One region of the Micromonospora sp. NPDC047812 genome, then DNA from elsewhere that is predicted to be linked to it. Evidence: riboswitches for the same ligand, from Rfam matches in the RefSeq annotation. Region 1 holds a riboswitch; each other region holds the start of a gene.
The links. A riboswitch is a leader RNA that binds a small molecule or an ion and turns the genes downstream of it on or off. The one in region 1 is predicted to bind cobalamin.
Positions count from the first base shown of each region.

Region 1 (5,307 bases):
CCGAGATGGCGGTGCTGGCCCGCGAGCGTTCCCACCCGATCGTGGCGGTCACCTCACTGGCGCACACCCGCTCGGCCGGTGCCCGTTCCACCCAGGGACCACACCTCGCCGACCTGGCGGATGTGGTGATCGACAACCACGCGCCGGCGGGGGACGCGGCACTGGAGATCACCCCGGGAGTTCGGATAGGGGCGGTCTCGTCGTTCACCGGAGTCCTCATCGCGCAGCTGCTCACCGAACTGGTCTGCCGCCAGTTGCTGGACCGCGGCATCGACCCGCCTGTCCACGTGTCCGCGAATCTGGCGCGGGGCGACGCGCACAACCGCGTGCTCTATGAGCGGTACGGCGGTCAGGTCCGCCCGATCGAACCCTGATCAGCCGGGACGAGGGCTTCCAGGCGTCGGGGGAGAAGGTGAGGCTCGCGGTCGGGCGGGCCGAGTCTCCGTGAGCTCCCGGAGAACACCCGTTCGAGCGCTCCACCGAACCCGCGCCTGGAAGCCAGGATCCGCGATGTGGTCGGCCTGTACCTCGACCCACCAGACAAGGCCGCAGCACGGGCGGCGCCGCCCGACGCTAGAGGGGAACCACGTACTGGATGAACCCGCGGTTCTCGGCGACCTGATCGTAGAGCCGCCGGGCTGTGCGGTTGTCTTCCCTCGTGAGCCAGTACAGCCGATCACAGCCCTGGTCGCTCGCCCACGCTTCGACGGCCCTGATCAGCGCACGGGCGACACCCCTGCCGCGCGCCTCGGGAGCCGTGAACAGGTCCTGCAGATAGCAGACGTCGGGCGACGTCGTGCTGGCGTGGACCAGGAAGTGGGCGATGCCGACCAGCCGGCCGTCCAACCGCGCCCCGAGCGCACGCACTCTGTCGCCGCGCTGGAACTCCTGCCAGGCCCGGTCGTACCGATCCGCGGGCCAGGTGCGGCCGTAGAAGGCGTTGTAGCCGCAGAACAACTCCTCCCACCCGGGGCGGTCGTCCGACTGGAGCGGGCTGACGCTGACCATCGCTTCCTTCCTCGTCCGGGAACGCGCAGGTGTGACCCGGTGTCGCAGACATCGGCGTGAAGGAATCCTAGCCTCGCAACACCAGTGCTTGCGCAGCTCGGCTGCCGACCGGTGGTCAGCCCGGCGAGGTTCGACGCCCTGGGGGGAGGAAACCTTCAGATCTCAGATCAAAAGACGTAGACATCTTTCATGTTCTATCGATGTCCCGCTATATTGCCGAGCAGTGTCGATCTCTCCCGATGACGAGGTGCACATGTTCGACAACCCGACGCTTCGGCGGCGTACCCTGTTGGCGGCCGTCGCCGGCGCCGCGGCCGTCCCCATCGTCGCCGGCCCCGCGTGGGCGGCGTTGCCGAAGGTCTACATCGATCCGGGCCACGGCGGCACCGACCCCGGCGCGGTCGGCAACGGGCTGCAGGAGAAGGCCCTGACGCTCGACATCTCCCTGCAGCTGCGCAACATCCTGCTGGCCAACTGGGGCGTCGACGTCCGCATGTCCCGGACGACCGACATCACCCGCAGCCTGGCGTACCGCACGGACGACGCCAACGCGTGGGGCGCGAACCTGCTCGTGAGCGTGCACATCAACTCCGGCGGCGGCACCGGCTTCGAGAGCTACCGGTACCCGACGGCGGGCGCGGCCACCGTCAACCTGCACAACGCGCTGCACCCGAGGGTGATCGGCGCCATGCGGACGATCGGCGGGGTCACCGACCGGGGGCTGAAGACCGCGAACTTCCACATGCTGCGCGAGGCGGCCATGCCCGCGGTGCTGACCGAGAACCTCTTCATCGACAGCGTCGCCGACTCGAACCTGCTCAAGCGGGCGGACTTCATCACCGCCGTCGCCCGTGGGCACGCCGAGGGCATCGCCGCCTACCTCGGCCTGGGCGCACCCAACCCGCCCACGGGCGGCACCATCGTGGACAACGCCACGGCGGGACGGTTCACGGCGAGCACCAACTGGGGCACCTCCTCGTACTCGGCCCAGCGCTACGGGGCCGACTACCGCTTCGCCAACCCCACGCCCGCCAGCGACGCCGCCTGGTTCAAGGTGAACATCCCGACGGCCGGCGACTACCGGATCGAGGTACGCCACCCGGCCGACCCCGGCTACAACAGCGCGGCCCCGCACGTCGTCGTCACCGCCTCGGGCAACCGCACGGTCAACGTGGACCAGCGCTCCAGCGGCGGCGTGTGGCGCTCGCTGGGCACCTTCGGACTGGCCGCCGGTGACCGCAACCTGGTCGCGGTGAGCCGGTGGACCAGCACCCCCGGTTACGTGGTGGCCGACGCCGTCCGGGTCACCAAGGTCTGACCGCACCGCCTGGGAGCGGACCGGGATCGTGTGACCACAGGATCCCGGTCCGCTCGCACGTCGGTGCCAGTCGTGGAATCCGCGCGCCTGGCAGACCGGGACCGCGCCGCCGGTACGGACCGACAGGTCCTCGGCGTCGCGCCGCGCGACCCGGACCGTGGTGGAGCGCGATCCGGGCCAGCGCGCTCAAAGCGCCTGTGGTGTCCGACCGTACCGAGCGGACGACAGTCCTCCGAGCCGGCGCGGGCGGACATCGACGTCGACGCGGGCCGGCGATCGACGGGCGTCACCCGGACCGCCGACGACACGCCCGAGACCGACATGTGGGGTGTGACAACGGCGCCAACCCTATATATGGTGTCGGCGCAGCTGGTTCGGCCGCTCATCCGGAGCGGTCGAGGCAAGAGGGAACCCGGTGGGAATCCGGGACTGCCCCGCAGCGGTGAGTGGGAACGACCGCCGTCATCAGCACTGGGCCGCCAGCGGCCTGGGAAGCGACGGCCAGTAGGAGACCGGCGAGCCCGGTCGCGCCCGCGAGTCCGAAGACCTGCCAGTGCGCCGTACGCCCGCATCCGGGTGCGCGGCGGTCCGAGGCCGCGTGGGACGGCCGACGCCATCCCGACGCGTGCCCTGCGCGCGTCGTCGTCGGTGTCCGCTCCCCGCGTGCCCAGGAGTTCCGTCTGGGATCAAGGCTCGCGAGGAGTGAGTGGTGACAGTCACCGAGGTTGTTCCGGCCGACGGCACGGCGGTCGACGATGCGGCCGTGGCGGGCCAGCGGCGGCCGCAGATGCGGGTCCGCAAGCGTGACGGCGGCACCGAGGCGGTCGACGTCAACAGGATCGTCCGGGCGGTCGAGCGGTGGGCCGACGACCTCGCCGACGTCGACCCGCTGCGGGTGGCGACCCGGACGATCAGCGGCCTGTACGACGGGGCGACGACGGCCGAACTGGACCGGCTGTCCATCCAGACCGCCGCGGAGATGATCGGTGAGGAGCCGCAGTACTCGCGGTTGGCCGCCCGCCTGCTGGCCGGGTACGTCGACAAGGAGGTCCGCCGGCAGGGCATCGGCTCCTTCAGTGCGGCGATCCGGCGCGGCCACGCCGAGGGCCTGATCGGCGACGACACCGCGGCGTTCGTCGCCGCCCACGCGAGCGCCCTCGACGCCGCCGTCGATCCGCGCGGTGACCTGCGCTTCGAGTACTTCGGGCTGCGCACGGTCTACGACCGGTACCTGCTGCGCCACCCGACGAGCCGGCTGGTGCTGGAGACCCCGCAGTACTGGCTGCTGCGGGTGTCCTGCGGCCTGTCGCAGGCACCGGACGAGGCGATCGAGTTCTACCGGCTGATGTCGAGTCTGGCGTACCTGCCGAGTTCGCCGACGTTGTTCAACTCCGGCACCCGGCACACCCAGATGTCCTCCTGCTACCTGGTCGACTCCCCGCGCGACGAACTCGACTCCATCTACCAGCGGTACGCGCAGGTGGCGAACCTGTCGAAGTTCGCCGGCGGGATCGGCATCGCGTTCTCGCGGGTCCGCTCGCGGGGCGCGCTGATCAGGGGCACCAACGGGCAGTCAAACGGGATCGTGCCGTGGCTGCGGACGTTGGACGCCTCGGTGGCGGCGGTCAACCAGGGTGGTCGGCGCAAGGGCGCGGCCTGCGTCTACCTGGAGCCGTGGCACCCGGACGTCGAGGAGTTCCTCCAGCTGCGCGACAACACCGGTGAGGACGCCCGGCGCACCCACAACCTCAACCTGGCCAACTGGATCCCGGACGAGTTCATGCGGCGGGTGGAGGCCGACGGGGTGTGGTCGCTGTTCGACCCGGACGTGGTGCCGGAGCTGCCGGACCTGTGGGGGGAGGAGTTCGACGCGGCGTACCGGGCCGCCGAGGAGCAGGGCCGCTACGTGCGGCAGGTCCCGGCGCGGGAGCTGTACGGGCGGATGATGCGCACCCTCGCCCAGACCGGCAACGGGTGGATGACGTTCAAGGACGCCGCGAACCGGTTGTGCAACCAGACCGCCGAGGCGGGCAACGTGGTGCACCTGTCCAACCTGTGCACCGAGATCGTCGAGGTCTCCAGCGACGCCGAGACCGCCGTGTGCAACCTCGGTTCGGTCAATCTCGCCGCCCACCTGGGCGCGGACGGCATCGACTGGGAGCGGCTGCGCGCCACCGTCCGCACCGCCGTGACGTACCTCGACCGGGTCATCGACATCAACTACTACCCGACGGCGCAGGCGGCGGCGAGCAATCCCCGCTGGCGTCCCGTCGGGCTCGGCCTGATGGGCCTGCAGGACGTGTTCTTCGCGCTGCGGCTGCCGTTCGACTCCCCGGCCGCCCGGGAGCTGTCCACCCGGATCAGCGAGGAGCTGTACCTGACCGCCCTGGAGACCTCCGCCGACCTGGCGCGCCGCGCGGGCGCCCACCCGGCGTACGGGCAGACCCGGGCGGCGCGCGGGCAACTGCAACCCGACCTGTGGGGCGTCACGGGAACCCAGACGGCGAGGTGGAGCGCGCTGCGGGAGCGGGTCGCCGCGTACGGGCTGCGCAACTCGCTGCTGGTGGCGATCGCGCCGACCGCCACCATCGCCTCGATCGCCGGTTGTTACGAGTGCATCGAGCCGCAGGTGTCCAACCTGTTCAAGCGCGAGACCCTGTCGGGGGAGTTCCTCCAGGTCAACACCGCCCTCGTGCGGGAGTTGAAGGCGCGTGGCCTGTGGACGGAGCGGATCCGCTCGGCGATCAAGCGCGCCGAGGGCTCCGTGCAGGACGTCGCGGAACTGCCGGCCGAGGTGCGGGAGCTGTTCCGCACCGCGTGGGAGCTGCCGCAGCGGGCGCTGATCGACCTGGCCGCGGCCCGCGCCCCGTACATCGACCAGTCGCAGTCGCTGAACCTGTTCCTGGCCGCGCCGACGATCGGCAAGCTCTCCTCGATGTACCTGTACGCCTGGAAGGCCGGGCTGAAGACGACGTACTACC
Region 1 covers NZ_JBEYRY010000004.1:199,251-204,557, reverse strand. The annotation lists gene AB0883_RS18755 (SIS domain-containing protein) at 1-374, shown strand, start outside; gene AB0883_RS18750 (GNAT family N-acetyltransferase) at 574-1,008, opposite strand; gene AB0883_RS18745 (N-acetylmuramoyl-L-alanine amidase) at 1,232-2,326, shown strand; cobalamin riboswitch at 2,680-2,896, shown strand; gene AB0883_RS18740 (ribonucleoside-diphosphate reductase subunit alpha) at 3,114-5,307, shown strand, end outside.

Region 2 (5,307 bases), on a different contig from region 1:
TCCCAGATCTGGGCCCGCAGGGTCGGCACCTTGGCCGGGTCGAGGGCCTGCACGGTGGCGTACTCGTCGAGCAGCTGCTCCAGCTTCGCCAGGTCCCCGTACGTCTCGGCGCGGGCCATCGGCGGCACGAGGTGGTCGACGACGACGGCGTGCGCGCGCCGCTTGGCCTGCGTGCCCTCGCCGGGGTCGTTGACGATGAACGGGTAGACCAGCGGCAGGTCGCCGAGGACGGCGTCCGGGGCGCAGCCGGCGGCCAGCCCGAGGCCCTTGCCGGGCAGCCACTCCAGGGTGCCGTGCTTGCCCAGGTGCACCACGGCGTCCGCGCCGAACCCGCCGTCGGCGACGGGCGCGGCCAGCCAGCGGTACGCGGCCAGGTAGTGGTGGCTGGGCGGCAGGTCCGGGTCGTGGTAGATGGCGATCGGGTTCTCCCCGAAACCGCGCGGCGGCTGGATCAGCAGCACCACGTTGCCGAAGCGCAGCCCGGCGAGCACGATGTCGCCGCCGTCGGTGTAGAGCCCGCCGGGCGGCTCGCCCCAGTGGGCGAGCATCCGTTCCCGCAGCTCCGCCGGCACCTGCGCGAACCACCGCCGGTACGTCTCCCCCGGCACCCGCGCCTCGGCGGCGCCGAGCTGTTCCGGGGTGAGCCACTCGACGTCGTGGCCGCCGGCGGCGATGAGGGCGTGGATGAGCGCGTCGCCGTCGTCGGGCACCGGCGCGTCGCCGAGGTGGTAGCCGGCGTCGGCCAGGGCGGCGAGCAGCCGCACCGCCGAGGCGGGGGTGTCCAGGCCGACGGCGTTGCCGACCCGGGAGTGCTTCGTCGGGTACGAGCTGAGCACGACCGCGAGCCGCTTGTCGGCCTGGGGCACGTGCCGCAGCCGGGCGTGCCGCACGGCGATGCCGGCCACCCGGGCGGCCCGCTCCGGGTCGGCGGCGTAGGTGGACAGCCCGTCGGCGTCGATCTTCTTGAACGAGAACGGCACGGTGACGATCCGGCCGTCGAACTCGGGGATCGCCACCTGCATCGCGGCGTCCAGCGGGGACAGCCCGGCGTCGCTGGCGGCCCACTGCTCGCGCGTGCTGGTCAGGCAGAGCGCCTGGATCACCGGCACGTCCAGGGCGGCGAGCGCGCCCACGTCCCAGGCGTCCTCGTCCCCTCCGCCGGAGGCGTCGGCGGCGACCGTGCCGCCGGCGGCGAGCACGGTGACCAGCAGGGCGTCGCAGCGGGCGAAGAGCCCGAGCGGCCCCGCGTTGGCGGTGAGTCCGCGCAGCGAGCCGCAGTAGATGGGCAGCGGGTCGCCGCCGGCCGCCTCGACCGCGTCGGCGAGGACGTCGACGAACCCGGTGTTCCCGGCGAGGGCGTGTGCCCGGTAGAAGACGATCCCGACCGTCGGCCGGTCCGGCCGCGTGGGCCGCTCGCCGTGGATGCCATACGTCGGGGTGGGCGCGGGCGGGGCGAAGCCCTCGCCGGTGAGCAGCACCGTGTCGGAGAGGAACCGGGCGAGCTGGGCGAGGTTCTCCGGCCCGCCCTCGACCAGGTACGCCAGCGCCTGGGTGGCCACCCCGGAGGCCACGGTGGAGGCCGCCATCAGCTCCGCGTCCGGCACGTTCTCGCCGCCGAGCACGACCGTCGGCACGCCGGAGGCCAGCACCGCGGCCAGCCCGTCCGGCCACGCCTGCCGGCCGCCCAGCAGGCGTACGACGGCGAGGTCGACGCCGTCGAGCAGCGCGGGCACGGCGTCGGCGGCGATCCGGGCGGGGTTGGCGAGCCGGTAGTCGGCGTCGCTGGCGCGGGCGGCGAGCAGGTCGGTGTCGGCGGTGGAGAGCAGCAGGATGCGCACGGACAGCTCCGGAGAGTGACGCCCGGGTCGACGCGGGGACGACCGGGCGATGCGGGGATGGGCGCGGTTCAGCGGGTACGACGGGCCGGCGGCCGGCTCACCGGCGGGCCGGCGGGGTCGGGCGGCGCGGTGCGGGCGTCAGCGGTACGCGGCGAGGGTGGACCCGGTCACGGTGGTGAACCGGCCGGGCACGGTGCGGGCGCCACCGGGAGCCGGGCGACCGACGGCGGGCATGGTGCGGACCGGCGGGTGCGCGGCGGCCCCGCGGCTGGCCGGCGGCACGGAACGGCGGCCACGCGCGGCGATGCGGCCGCCCGCGGGAGAGTTGCCGCCAGCGGGGCCGTTGGCACGGCCGGGCACGATGCGACGATGATCGTCGATGGGGGAGACGCGGTGCGTCATCGGGTCCTCCTCGGGTGTCCACGCCCTGGGGTCACTCCGACGGCCGAAGTATCCTGGCTCCCGGATCGACGCTCTCCCCCGGCCTTCCAACCGCGCACGCACGGTCGTGACTCACGAGGGGGGATCGCTCCCCGGTGACAGTGGCGGGACCGCGCCGGAATCGCACCGGCTTCCTTCACTGCCGTCAGGCCGCGAATGCTGCCACACCCCGGGCCGCCGGTCAACGCCACCCCACCCCGGCTCACGGCACCTCGCATCGATCGACGAACAACGATCGTGATGCCCGTTCAGGCACGCCTTTCGCATTGTCGTCGGCCAATGTAAGGTCTGAGCCGCCGAATACGGCGACGGTGGCCCCGGAACGCGCACGGGCCGAGCGGAACGGCACCCGCGCACACCCCGGCGCCCGCGTGCCGTTCCGCTTCCCCAGCAGGCAGGCTGCGGCGCGCGGGAGGCGTCGCCGCCCGCCCGACGTGGTGACGGGGACCTCGACCACGGTCGACGTCGGCTCACCGGTCGGCGAGCCCCGATTCGTAGCCCCGCGATGACCAGTTGCGCCCGGTCACGGGCGGCCAGCTCCGTCAGCAACCGGCCGATGTGCGTCTTCACGGTGCCCCGGCTGAGGTGCAGGTGCCGCTCGATCTCGGCGTTGGACATCCCACGGGTGATCAACGTCAACACCTCCCGTTCCCGCCGGGTCACCCCGTCGAGCCGTCCGGGCACCCGCCGGGCGGCCGGCAGGCGGGTGCACTCGGCGATGAGCCGGCGGGTGACGCTCGGGGCCAGCAGCGCCTCGCCGGCGACGACCGCTGGGCGGCCGGCCGGGTGGTGCGCCCGCGGACGCTGGTGAGGCTGCTCCCACTGCTCGCGCCGTTGCTGCTGCTCGCCTCGATCCACCGGGTGGTCGGCGCTCCACCGGGGCTGCGGCGTCGCCCGGGTCCAGGTGGCGTACCGCTATCCGACGCTCACGGTGCTGCTCGCCACCGCGACGCTGGGGTCCGCCGCCGTGCTCGTGGCACGGATCGTCCGACTCGGGCGACGCGAGCGCGCCCGACGACGGGCATCCTCCCCGTCAGGCCGGACCGCCCGGCGCGGTGGGACGGGACGCGACGCACCAGGCGGCGGTCGCGGCGACCGCCACCGTCGCGCTGAACAGGAAGGGTGCCCGCATGCCCAGGCCGGCGGCCAGCGCCCCGCCGGCGAGCGCCCCGAGCGCGGCGCAGCCGTAGGAGAGCATCCGGGAGGCGGCGACCACCCGACCGAGCAGGTCGCCGGGCACGAGGCGTTGCCGGATCGACAGCGCGACCACGTTGAGGACCGCGAACGACGCGCTGGTGGTGACGACGACGGCCACCGCGGCGATTCGGTGCGGCGCGACGGCCAGGAGGGCCGGCGTTCCGGCCGTGACCGCCATCGACCAGGCCAGCACGGGACGGTGCCGGAACCGGCCGATCAACCGGTCGGCGACCAGGGAGCCGGCGAGCCCGCCGGCCGCACCGGTGGCCAGCAGCAGGCCGAAGCCGAACGCGCCAAGACCGAGGCTCTGCCGCGCGTAGAGCACGAAGATCGCGAACCAGGCGCTGTCCGCGGCGGCGACTGCCGCGCCGACGACCACGAGCGTGCGGAGCACGGGTTGCCGGGCCAGCCACCGCAGCCCGGCGAGCGCCCCGCGCCTGGCCGGGTCGGCGGCGGCGCTCCGCCCGTCCGCGTCGGCGCCCGACCGTGCCGGGCCGGGGCGGGCGAGACTCAGCGGCAGGGACAGCACGAGCATGACGGCCAGCGCGAGCGAGGCGCCGTTGATGGCGAAGGGCAGCGCCGCGCCGACGACGAACAGCATCGCCCCGACCGGCGGACCGACGAACTCGTTGCCCACGATCTCACCCGCCACCAGCCGGCCGTTGGCCCGCTCCAGCTGTGCGTCGTCCACCAGGCGGGGGATCGCGGTCTGGGCGGCGGTGTCGCGCAGGGTCTCGCCGACACCGAGCAGGAAGGCGGCGGCGACCACGAGCGCGACCGAGGCCACGCCCGTCGCCACGGCCACGGCCACCGCCGCCAGCACCACGACGCGGCCGGCGTCGGCGGCGACGATCAGTGCACGGGCCGCCCGGCGGTCGGCCAGCGCGCCGGCCAGCAGGCCGGTGACCAGCCACGGCAGGAACTGCGCCGCGGCCACCGCGGCCACCGCCACCGGGTCGTCGCTCAGCGCGGCGGCGAGCAGCGGAAAGGCGGCCACCCGGATGCCGTCGCCCAGGTTGGCCAGCGCCGCGGCGGTCCAGAACGTCCAGAAGGGACGGCCCAGCGACCGGGACCGATCAGCCATCGGGGCACCTTACCGCGCCGGGTCCGACGGAGCAGCCCCGTGCCGGTCCGGCGGACAGCGGGCAGCGGGCCGGAGTGGTCTCGGGCGTACCGCTCATGGGCGTGGTGCCCCGGCCGGTCAGGGAGCCTGACCCCCCGGCTGGTCCGCGGGCGTGACGACGGGCGGACCGGTCAGCGGGCGTGGCGCTCCGGGTGGGCCCGGTTCCACGCCCGCATCCGCTCCGGGTAGCCGGTGCGGGCGGCCTCGTACAGCGGCACCGCGTGCTTGCGGGCGATGGACCCGGCGGCGCGCGGCGAGCCGGTGCGCCGGCGGATCCACTCGCCGTCGTGGGCGATGGCGACCACGGTGGTGTCCGTCGCCGTGGTCTCCGGCTCCAGGTAGAACTCCACGCCCCGGCGGCTGGCCACGAACGCCTCCAGCGCGGCCAGGTCCTCCCGGGTCGCCTCGCGGTCGAGCTTCGTCGGGGTCGCGTCGGCGGCGCGCGGCCGCCGGTTGAACCAGCCCATGCCCGGCTCCTCTCCTCGGCGTCCTCCCAGTGCAGCACCGTCACCTGGCAACCGTCTGCGCACCACCTGGGAGCCACCTGCGCGCCCCGGTCGTCGCCCCCGGGCCCGACCTCGCGGGGTGGCGGACGAGCACGGGCCGGCGGGCGGGGGGCCGCTCAGCGGGCCGGCGGGCGGGTGGCCGGCACCAGGGCGAGGGTGGGCAGCAGCAGCAGCGGCACGACGAGCAGCGCCCGCAGCGTGC
Region 2 covers NZ_JBEYRY010000006.1:128,369-133,675, reverse strand. The annotation lists gene cobN (cobaltochelatase subunit CobN) at 1-1,838, opposite strand, end outside; gene AB0883_RS22495 (hypothetical protein) at 1,977-2,240, opposite strand; cobalamin riboswitch at 2,287-2,416, opposite strand; partial or broken gene AB0883_RS22490 (LuxR C-terminal-related transcriptional regulator) at 2,796-2,942, opposite strand; gene AB0883_RS22485 (MFS transporter) at 3,313-4,560, opposite strand; gene AB0883_RS22480 (hypothetical protein) at 4,731-5,066, opposite strand; gene AB0883_RS22475 (MFS transporter) at 5,222-5,307, opposite strand, start outside.
Region 2: linked by a shared signal. The riboswitch ahead of AB0883_RS22495 (hypothetical protein) and the one ahead of AB0883_RS18740 (ribonucleoside-diphosphate reductase subunit alpha) in region 1 are both predicted to bind cobalamin.

Region 3 (5,307 bases), on a different contig from region 1:
TGCCGGAGTTGATCGGCGGCGCCGTCCTGGTGGAGACCGTGTTCTCCCTGCCCGGCCTCGGCGCGGTCACCGTACAGGGCGCGCTGGGCAGCGATTTCCCGCTGCTGGCCGCCACGACCCTGGCCACCACCGTCGTGGTGCTGGCCGCGAACCTCGGCACCGACCTCGCCTACGCCGCCGCCGATCCCCGGGTACGCCTCGATGACTGACCTCGCCCTGCCCCTGCGGGTCCGGCGGCCGAAGCCGCGTACGGGCCGGGTCGGCGCCGCCGTCGCCTGGGCCGTGCTCGTCGGCGCGGGCCTGGCCTGCCTCCTCGCCCCCGTCCTCTGGCCGCTCGACGAGAGCGCGGTGGACCTGGCCCGGACCCGGCTGGCGCCCTCCTGGGCGCACCCGGCCGGCACCGACGACCTCGGCCGCGACGTGGCCCACCGCAGCCTCTACGGCCTGCGGGTCTCGCTGCTCGTCGGCGCGGTCGCCGCGCTCGTCGCCACCGTGATCGGCGGCCTCGTCGGCGCGGTGGCCGGCACCCTCGGCGGCTGGGTCGACCGCGTGCTGATGCGGGTGGTCGACACCATCGCGGCGCTGCCGCACCTGCTGCTGGGTATCTTCATCGTCGCGATGCTGCGGCCGAGCCTGGGCGCGGTGATCCTGTCGATCGGGCTGACGCACTGGCTCTCCACCGCCCGCATCGTCCGGTCCGAGCTGCTCAGCCTGCGTACCCGGCCGTTCATCGACGCCGCGATCTCCGGCGGCGCCAGCCGGGCCCGGGTGATCACCCGGCACCTGCTCCCGCACGTGCTGCCCCGGTTGGCCCTGGCCACCACGCTGATGGTGCCGCACGCCGTCTGGCACGAGACCGCGCTGTCCTTCCTCGGCCTCGGCCTGCCCCCGCACCTGGCCTCGATCGGCAACATGATCAACGACGGGCAGCGGTCCCTGCTCACCGGCGCCTGGTGGGCCAGCATCGTGCCCGGCCTGCTCCTCGTCGCCGTCACGCTGGCCCTGGCGGCCCTCACCGGCCGGTGGCGCGACCGCCTCGACCCGCGCGTACGAGCGGAGCTGAACCTGTGACCACCACCCGCGAGCCCGCCCCCGCCGACACCACCGCCCCGGCCGGGAGGACCGCCACCCGCCCCACCGGATCCGCCACCACCGGCGAGACCGCCGGCAGCGCCGGCACGGGTGGCACCGCCGCCGACGGGCGGCCCGGCCTGCTGGAGGTCGACGGGCTGACCGTCCGCTTCCAGCTCCGCGACGCCGTCGTGCAGGCCGTCACCGACCTGCACCTGACCGTCCACCCGGGCGAGCTCCTGGCGGTGGTCGGGGAGTCCGGCTGTGGCAAGTCGGTGCTCGCGCACGCCCTGCTCGGCCTGCTCCCCGGCAACGCCACCGTCACTGGTCATGCCCGCCTGCGCCCGCCCGCCGGGGCGCAGGTCGACCTGGTCGGCTCCTCCGAGCGCCACCTCGCCCGCGCCGTACGCGGCCGCGCGGTCGGGCTGGTGCCGCAGAGCCCCGCCACCGCCCTGACCCCCGTACGGACGGGCCGGCGGCTGCTGGAGGAGACCCTGCGCGCCCATGGGCACACCCGGCGCGAGGCGCCCGCGGCGGCCGAGCGGGTCGCCGCCGAGGTGGGTCTCGACCCCGCCGACCTCGACCGCTACCCGCACGAGCTCTCCGGCGGCATGGCCCAGCGCCTGGCCACCGCCCTCGCCCTCGCCCCCGACCCGCCGCTGCTGCTCGCCGACGAACCCACCACGGGCCTCGACCGGCCCCTGGTCGACCACACCCTCGACCTGCTGCGCCGCCGCTGCGACGCCGGCGGCGCCGTCCTGCTCATCACCCACGACCTGGCCGCCGCCCGCCGGGTCGCCGACACGGTCGCCGTCATGTACGCCAGCCGGATCGTGGAACGGCGGCCGACGGCCGAGTTGTTCGCGGCGCCCGCCCACCCGTACACCGCAGGTCTTCTCGATGCCCTGCCCGAGCGGGCCTTCCGGCCCGTCCCCGGCCATCCGCCGATGCTCACCGACCTGCCGCCCGGCTGCGCCTTCGCCCCGCGCTGCGACCGCGCCACCGACGTCTGCCGCACCCCGCCCGCTCCCTGCGCGGGCGCGCCGGGCCGGGCCGCCTGTCACCACCCGCTGACCCTCGGAGCGCCGGCATGACCAGCACGGCCGGAAGCGCCGGCACGACCAGCACCGCCGGAAGCGCCGGCACGACCAGCACGGCCGGGAGCGCCGGCACGACCAGCACCGCCCTCGCGGCCCACGAGGTCGCGGTCTCCTACGGCGGCCGGCGCGTCCTCGACGGCGTCGACCTGCGCGTCGCGCCCGGCGAGACGGTCGGCCTGCGCGGGCCCTCGGGCAGCGGCAAGTCCACCCTCGCCCGGGTGCTGGCCCTGCTGCACGCCCCCGAGGCCGGGCACGTCACCCTCGACGGCCACCGGGTGGCGGGCGCCCGGCACCGGGTGCCCGCCGCCGTTCGTACCCGCGTCGCGATCCTGTTCCAGAGCCCCCGCGCCGCCACCGACCCCCGGCTGGGCCTCGCCGACATCATCGCGGAACCGCTGCGCGCCACCGGCACGCCCGAGGAACAGGCGCGGGCCCGGGCGGCGGAGCTGGCCGACCTCGTCGGCCTCACGCCCGACCTGCTCGCCCGCCGCCCGCACGCGGTCAGCGACGGGCAGCTGCAACGCGCCTGCCTCGCCCGCGCGCTCGTGCACCGGCCCGACTACCTGCTCTGCGACGAGGCCACCGCCATGCTCGACGCCTCCACCCAGGCGCACCTCGCGGCCGTCATCACCGACTACCAGCGGCAGCACGCCGCCGGGGTCCTGCTCATCACCCACGACCCGGCGCTGATGGCCCGCTGGGCCACCCGGGTGGTCGACCTGCCGACCGCCGCGCAGCCCTGACCGGCGCGCCTCCCGACAGCCCTCGGCGGACCGTCCCTGATGGTGTTCGTCGCGTGACTTCCGGGGCGGCCGGCGGCTAGGGTGACTCTGCCGTGGTGCTCGGGAAGCCGGTGGAAGACCGGTGCGGCCCTCGCCACTGTGATCGGGAAGTTCGCGGCCCTCGTCGTACGAGGTCACTGGGCGTAACCCGCCTGGGAAGGCCGGCCACGGACGCACCTCCCGTCAGCCAGGAGACCGGCCACGGCACTGCGTTGACCCGTCCACGAGGTGTTGGAAGGCGGTCCCGATGCGCGTGCGCGCAGTGCGGTCCACCCTGTCCCGGCGCGTTGCCGCGCCCCTGTCCGTCCTCGTCGTCCTGCTCGGCGCCTGCGCCACGGACGACCCGGCCACGGCGCCCCCGGCGGCCGCCGCCCCGGTCGCGCTGACCAACTGCGGTACGCCGGTCGCCGTCGCCGCCCCGCCCGAGCGGGCGGTGACCCTGAACCAGCCCGCCACGGAGATCATGCTGGCGCTCGGCCTCGCCGACCGCATGGCCGGCACGGCGTACCTGGACGACGCGATCCTGCCGGAGCACGCCGCCGCGTACGCCGCCGTGCCGGTGCTGTCGGACAAGTACCCGGCGAAGGAGAAGCTGTTGGAGGCGGCGCCGGACTTCGTCTACGCCTCGTTCCACAGCGCCTTCGGCGACGAGGGCGTCGGCGACCGCGCCGCGCTCGCGGGGCTCGGCATCGGCACGTACCTCTCGCCGGCCGGGTGCCCGAAGCAGCACCGGCCGGCGAAGCTGACGGTGGAGGACGTGTTCGCCGAGATCCGGGACGTGGCGGCCGTCTTCGGGGTGCCGGAGCGGGCCGAGAAGCTCATCGCCGACCAGCGGGCCCGGATCGCCACGGCCGCCGCCCGGATCGGTGGCGCGCGGGACGTGTCCGTGCTCTGGTGGGACGCCGGCACCGACGCCCCGAGCGTGGGCGCCTGCTGCGGCAGCCCCAACATGATCATGTCGGCGGTCGGGGTGGGCAACGTGTTCGGCGACCTCACCGGCGGCTGGGCCGACACCAGCTGGGAGGCGGTCGTGGACCGCGATCCCGACGTGATCGTGCTGGTCGACGCGGGCTGGGACGCGGCAGCCGCGAAGCGGGCCTTCCTGACCCGCCACCCCGGCCTGAAGGAGTTGCCGGCGGTGGCCCGGCAACGGTTCGTCGTCATCCCGTTCTCCTCGACCTCCGCCGGGGTGCGCGTCGTGCTCGGCGTCGAGGCGCTCGCCGCGGGCGTGGCGCAGCTCCCCGCCGGGGCGGACCGCTGACCGCCGTGGCCCGCCGCGCCGGCCCGGGACCAGCACGCCGCACCGCCCCCGACCCGACCCGCCGCGCCGCCCCCGGGTCCGCCGACCGCGCCGCCCTCGGGTCCGCCGACCGTGCCGCCCCCGCTGGCGTCCGCGCGGCCAACCCGCTCGGCCTGGTGGTGCTGCTGGTCGCCCTGCTGGCCGGGCTGGTCGTGTCGATCGGGGTGGCCGTCACCGTCGGACCGGCCGACATTCCCGTGTCGACGGTCTGGTCGGTCGTGGCCGACCGGCTGGGACTCCCGCACGCCGAGGTGCCGCTGCTGCGCGAGCACATCGTCTGGCGGCTGCGCCTGCCCCGGGTGCTCGGGGCCGCCGCCGTGGGAGGCGGGCTGGCGGCCGTCGGCGCGGTGATGCAGACCGTCACCCGCAACCCGCTGGCCGACCCGTACCTGCTCGGGGTCTCCTCGGGGGCGTCGCTCGGCGCGGTCGCGGTCCTCGTCCTGGGCTTCGGCGGCGGGGTCGCCGCGCTCACCGGGGGCGCCTTCGCCGGGGCGCTGGCCGCGTTCGCGGTCGTGGCCGCGGTGGCCGGCCGCCGGGCCGCGCTGGCCCCCACGAGGGTGGTGCTGGCCGGCGTGGCCGTCGCGCAGCTCTGCGGGGCGGCCACCTCGTTCGTCATCATCTGGGTCGCCGACCCGCACGCCACCCAGAGCATCACGTTCTGGCTCTCCGGCTCGTTGGCCCGCGTCGACTGGACCGCCCTGGCCTGGGCCGCGCCGGTCCTGGCCGCCGTGCTCGCCCTGGTGGCGGCGTACGCCCGCACGCTCAACGCCTTCGCCTTCGGCGAGGACGCCGCGGCGACCCTCGGTGTCCCCGTCACCCGGGTCCGGTGGCTGCTGCTGGTCGCCACCGCGCTGCTCACCGCGGCGCTGGTCGCCGTCAGCGGCGCGGTGGGCTTCGTCGGGCTGATCCTGCCGCACGCCGCCCGGTTCCTCACCGGGGCGGACCACCGGCGCCTGCTGCCCGTCGTCGTCCTCGCCGGGGCGATCTTCCTGGTCTGGGTGGACACCGCCGCGCGGACCCTCTTCGCGCCCCGGGAGCTGCCGGTCGGCGTGCT
Region 3 covers NZ_JBEYRY010000002.1:699,761-705,067, reverse strand. The annotation lists gene AB0883_RS10985 (ABC transporter permease) at 1-209, shown strand, start outside; gene AB0883_RS10980 (ABC transporter permease) at 202-1,071, shown strand; gene AB0883_RS10975 (ABC transporter ATP-binding protein) at 1,068-2,165, shown strand; gene AB0883_RS10970 (dipeptide/oligopeptide/nickel ABC transporter ATP-binding protein) at 2,162-2,914, shown strand; cobalamin riboswitch at 2,991-3,172, shown strand; gene AB0883_RS10965 (ABC transporter substrate-binding protein) at 3,201-4,214, shown strand; gene AB0883_RS10960 (iron chelate uptake ABC transporter family permease subunit) at 4,220-5,307, shown strand, end outside.
Region 3: linked by a shared signal. The riboswitch ahead of AB0883_RS10965 (ABC transporter substrate-binding protein) and the one ahead of AB0883_RS18740 (ribonucleoside-diphosphate reductase subunit alpha) in region 1 are both predicted to bind cobalamin.

Region 4 (5,307 bases), on a different contig from region 1:
CGCGACGCCAGGGGAGGTGACCGACACCCGGTGCGGCGCCGCGGTCACGCCGTGTGGGGCTGCGGTCAGGGCGCGGCGATGCTCGGCGGGGCACCCGCGCCGAACGACCAGCCCTCGACGGTGCCCGGGGCCGGGTTGTAGCTGCTCGCGCCGGACGTGCTGTAGGACCAGGCGCCGCCGCTGGAGGCGTGCCAGTACGACCAGTACGCCGTGGCGGGCGGGGTGTTGACACACGGATCGGTCGCGACGGTCGGCTTGCCGTTGATCCGGCAGACGAATGCCAGCCCCCAGCGCTGGGTGCCGGTCACCGTGAAGCCGGCGCCCTGGAGGGCGGCCACCCCCGTGGCCGGGTCGCCCGGGGCGCAGGCGACCTGGACGCCGCCGCCGAGCGCGGCGAAGTCCACCACGACGGTGACGCCGGAGGTGCCGGTGCAGGCGGCGGCGTGCGCGGCCCGTGGGGCGGGTTCGACGGCGGTGAGGGCGACGGTGGCGACGGCAGCGGCCAGCAGGCCGGCGAGCCGTGCGCGCACGGTGGATCGGTGACGGAACACGGTTCCTCCTGGAATCGGGTGAGCGACGGGACGGGTCACGGGCAGGCGGGGACTGGCGTGCCCGGGGTGGCGCCGGCCGCGGACAGCCGGGCGTACCCGGTGCCGGTCAGGCCGAGGACAGCCTGGCCGGTGGCCCGGGCGGCGGTGCCCGGGTCGAAGGTGGCGCCGTCGAAGTCGACCGCCCCCCGGTCGGCCGGTGCCCCGGCGCAGCCGACCTGGAGTCCGGCGAGGAACACCCGCGCCCGTGCCCAGGCCAGCGGTCGGTGACCGTCGTGCAGCGCCTGCGCGGCGAGGCCGGTGCTGTTGGCGTTCGGGGTGCCGGCGGCGTTGGCGAAACCGCCGTCGGCGCGCTGCACGGAAAGCAGCCAGTGCAGCCCCGCGGTGGCGTCGGTCGGGCGGTCGGTGGCCCGCAGCGCCTGCACCGCGAGCGCGGTGGCGTCCACGTCGGAGGTGCAGACCGGTTGCGCGGGCAGCGCCGGGTAGCCGCCGTCCGGGCAGCGGGTGCCCGCGAGCCAGGCGGCGGCCGCCGGGGGCGCGCCCTGCGCGGTGCGGTCCAGGGCGAGGAGGGCGAAGGACTGGCTGAACGTGTTGCTGTAGTCCCCGTACGCCGACCGGTCGGTGAACCGGCCGCTGGGGGCCTGCAACGAGCGCAGCCGGGCGATCAGGTCCACGCCGCCGACGCCGGTCGGGTCGCCGCCGCGTACCTGGACGGCGAGGGCGAGCTTGGCGGTCGCGCCCGCGTACGCCTCGGTCGTGCCGTCGCCGACGTAGGTGTCGCGGATGTCCGGTCGGGTGACCCAGGCCAGCGCCCGGGCCCCCGAGTCGTCGGCGACGCCGGCGGCGGCGAAGGCGAACACGGCGTCGAGGGTCAGTCCCTGGTCGGGATAGGCGACGCCGTCGAAGACCACCTCGAAGCGTTCGCCGTCGACGAGTTGCCGGGCCAGCCAGCCGGCCGCGGCCTCCGACCGGCCGACCCCGGCGGGCGAGGTGGGGGAGACGTGGGCCGATGCCGGTGTCGCGAGGGTGAGGGCGGTGAGCACACCGCAGAGCAGGGCGAGCAGGCGGTGCCGGCTCAGGCGGACGACCATCGGAAGCGCCTTTCCGGCCCGGCGGTCGTCAGAAGCCCGACGACCGCCGCAGCACGGGGTCGACCGGGACTCCGACCCGTGGGCCACGACGGGTGGGGGAGCGGATTCCGCGCGTACGTCGGGTATTCGGGCTTGCCGTCAGAGGTGCATCTCGACGGCCTACCGTTGCGGGCCAGCGCCGGACTTCGACCGGACTTCCCCCATACATACGCGCTGATGGAGTTGTGGCGTCAGTCTGGCCGCGTACGCGCTCCCGTGTCAATGCGTCGTCCACTGCGGACGCTCTGTGGCCGTCGGCGGGGCGGTCGCCGACCGCGGGCGCGTCCGGTCCGGGTCCAGGTGGTCCATCCGGTGACCACGGTCGGTCGCCAGCGGTCGCGTCGCCCCTCAAGATCTCAGCTCGTGTCCGCTCCGCGTAAGTCCTAGCTGTCACGCTGCGACACGCGGGGGTGAAGTCTGCCCACTCGCAGCGACCCACAGCGGAACCGTCCGCACCGCCACCGCCACACGCTGACGCGATGGTCCCCGAATCGGGGCCACAGGGATGTCGCCCACCGCCAGGAAGCGCGTGTCATCCGAGTCCACCCGGCCCGTCCCATCAGCACCGTCGAGGGCGTGCTACGAGTGCCGACGCCGACGCGGCGACCGACGCGGCTTCGGGCCGTACCGGCCGGGCGGAACCGAGCCTTGACACCAATGGAGTTCGATCCCCTAATATCCAAGATCCCAGATGCACGCGGGCTCGCTGGTTCGCCGCCCGAAGGGGTTGGTCAGCCCGTCCCGAACCAGCGGCCCGGAACTGAGCAGAAGTCACAGTCGGCGGTCTCCCCGGTGCGGATCGTTCGTCATCCATCGTGAGCAAGGGGCCGAATGCAGACGTTCGACGAAACATCGCCGGGGGATGGGGCGGCGTCGCGTGGCATCGACCGTCGCCATCTGCTCGGCCTGGTCACCGCCACGCTGGCGGCCGGCATCATTCCGGAGGCGTGGCTCGCGGAAGCCGCGTACGGCGCGACGCCGAGATGGAACCGGCCGTTCGACAAATGGGTCCCGATCACGTCCTCGTACGGGATGCGGACAGATCCGATCACCGGCCAGTCCAGGATGCACAACGGCACGGACTACAGCTACTCGGGGATCCTCGGCTATCCGATCCGTTCGATCGCGGCGGGCACGGTGACCAGCGTCTCGTACAGCGCGAGCGGCCTCGGCCACAACGCCACCATCACGCACGCCGATGGTTGGCGGAGTGTCTACGGGCACATGCGGGAGGCTCCCAGAGTCGGGACGGGCGCGCAGGTCGCCGCAGGCCAGCACATCGGCAACGTGGGATCCACCGGCCACTCCACCGGCCCGCACCTGCATCTTGAGATCTTCCAGCCGAACGGTCAGCGAGTTGACCCCGAGTCGGTTCTCACGGGTGCCCCGTACGCCGGGGCCCCCGGATCTCCCCCCGAGATCGTCACTAAGGATGGACTGATGTACCTCATCTGGAGCACCGGCGGCACCGGCTACCTGGTCACCCCCAACCGCGTCATCGGGCTGCGGTCGATGGCGCACTACAACCTGTTCAAGCGGATCATCAACTCGAACCAGGCCGCCGCCCAGCCTGAGGTCTTCAACGCGCTGGAGATCGACCAGATCAACGCGTACCTCAACGGGACCGTGCCTGCCTGATCCATCCCGGGGGTGACCTCGGAGACGCCCGGCCGGCTCGCTGCATCAGAAGCGGGCCGGCCTCCGGCACCTCATGGTTGACCGCTCGGCCGGCCGGCAGCACGACCTGGACGCCCGGATCGGCGGCACAGGTGCCGATCCGCCTCACATTTGCCACTGCCGCCGGGGCCGGTCAACCGCTCCCCGTCGCCGGCGACCGCGCACGGCCAGGGGCGGGAACGGTCGTCGGGCGGCCCTGGGATACTCGCCCCATGCGGCCCCGACTCCCCAAGCTGACCCGCAGGCCGCGCCCGGCCGCTCGCCGGCGTACGCGCTGGCTGCGTCGCGCCGTCGGCGCGGCCGTCGTCGGCGCGGTGCTCCTGACCGGCGGCACCGTGGCCAGCGTGCACTGGATCCGCGGCGGGGCGGACGGGCACATCTTCACCGAGCGGGACGTCCCGGAGGCGCCGGTCGCCCTGGTGCTGGGCACCAAGGTCCACCCCGACGGGACCCCGTCGCCGTTCCTCACCGGCCGCCTGGAGATCGCCCGGCGGCTGCTCGCCGCCGGCAAGGTACGCGCCATCCTGCTCTCGGGCGACAACATGAACCCCGACTACGACGAGCCGGCCGCGATGCGGCGCTGGCTGGTCGACAACGGCGTGTCGGCGACGAGGGTGGTGCTGGACCCTGCCGGCTTCGACACGTACGACTCGTGCGCCCGCGCGAAGCGGGTCTACGGGGTGGAACGGGCGACGGTGGTGACCCAGTCCTTCCACCTGCCTCGCGCCGTGACGGTGTGCCGGCGGCTCGGCGTCGACGCCAACGGGGTCGGCGACGAGACCGCCCGCCGGTACGACAGGACGTGGCGGATCAGCTCCACCCGTGAGTACGGCGCCTGCGTGAAGGCCACCCTGGACCTCCTCTCCGGCCGCGATCCGGTGCACCTCGGGCGCCGCGAGACCGGGGTGCAGGACGCGCTGCGCGACGCGTGAGACCCGTGGCCTGGAGCGCACGCGCCGCCACGGCATGGGTCCGACGTCGGCTGCCCGGGCACTCGCCGTCGAGCCGATAGCCGTCGCACCCGGCAACCATGAGCGCGGCGGCACGCCAGATCGCCCACCCGCGAATCGCCCACCTGCACGTCGCCCGGCCGCCGAAACGCGCCGAGGGCACCGCGTCTTCCGGGCCTACGCCGTGCCCCTGGCCGTCGATTGGAAGATCACGACCGCAGCGACGCACCACACAGGACGGAGGGGCGAGCACCCGGGCGGGACTGTGTGACACTCTGCGGGTGACGTCGCCTCCTCCGCCGAGCGAGCCCGGCCAGCCGACCTCCACGCCACCAGCGCCCGGGGCCCCACCACCGATGTCGCCGCCACTGCCACCACCGCCACCGCTGCCACCGTCGCCGCCGAAGACCAACACGCCCCTGATCATCGGTGTGGTCGCTGCGGTGCTGGCGCTCTGCCTGATCGGCGTCTGCGGGGCCGCACTGGTCGGGGTGGGCCTGATCAGGGCCAATGGCGGCCAGCAGGGCCAGCCCGCGGCGAGACCCCTGCCCGAGCCGATCGGGACGACGAGGGAGCTTCCGCGCGAGCCGGCGTACTCGCCGCCGCCCATCCTCCCCACGACGCAGGCGGCTCCGCCCCCGCCGCCGGCGAGGATCGGGCAGTGCATCGCCGTCAGCGTGACGGGCAGCTTCCAGGGCATCGGCAACTGCAACGGCAGCATCGGCACCTACCGGGTCGTCTCGGTGGACTACGCCCAGGGCCAGTGCGCCGACCCCGGTTCGGCGTACCTCACCGAACGCGGCTATCGGCTCTGCCTGGAGCGCCACCTGGTGCGTCTGCGCTGCTACCGGTTCCCGACGGGCAACGGCTGGATTGTCGGGGCGCCGAAGTGCAAGGCGAAGGGCACCGTCCACATCATCGACATCGTGCCCGGCGCCACCAACGGAAACAGCTGCACGCGGGACCAGAGATGGAACCGCTGGTACCGATTCACGAATCCCA
Region 4 covers NZ_JBEYRY010000005.1:315,042-320,348, forward strand. The annotation lists gene AB0883_RS21250 (hypothetical protein) at 66-551, opposite strand; gene AB0883_RS21255 (peptidase) at 587-1,639, opposite strand; cobalamin riboswitch at 1,739-1,886, opposite strand; gene AB0883_RS21260 (peptidoglycan DD-metalloendopeptidase family protein) at 2,510-3,316, shown strand; gene AB0883_RS21265 (ElyC/SanA/YdcF family protein) at 3,568-4,287, shown strand; gene AB0883_RS21270 (hypothetical protein) at 4,662-5,307, shown strand, end outside.
Region 4: linked by a shared signal. The riboswitch ahead of AB0883_RS21255 (peptidase) and the one ahead of AB0883_RS18740 (ribonucleoside-diphosphate reductase subunit alpha) in region 1 are both predicted to bind cobalamin.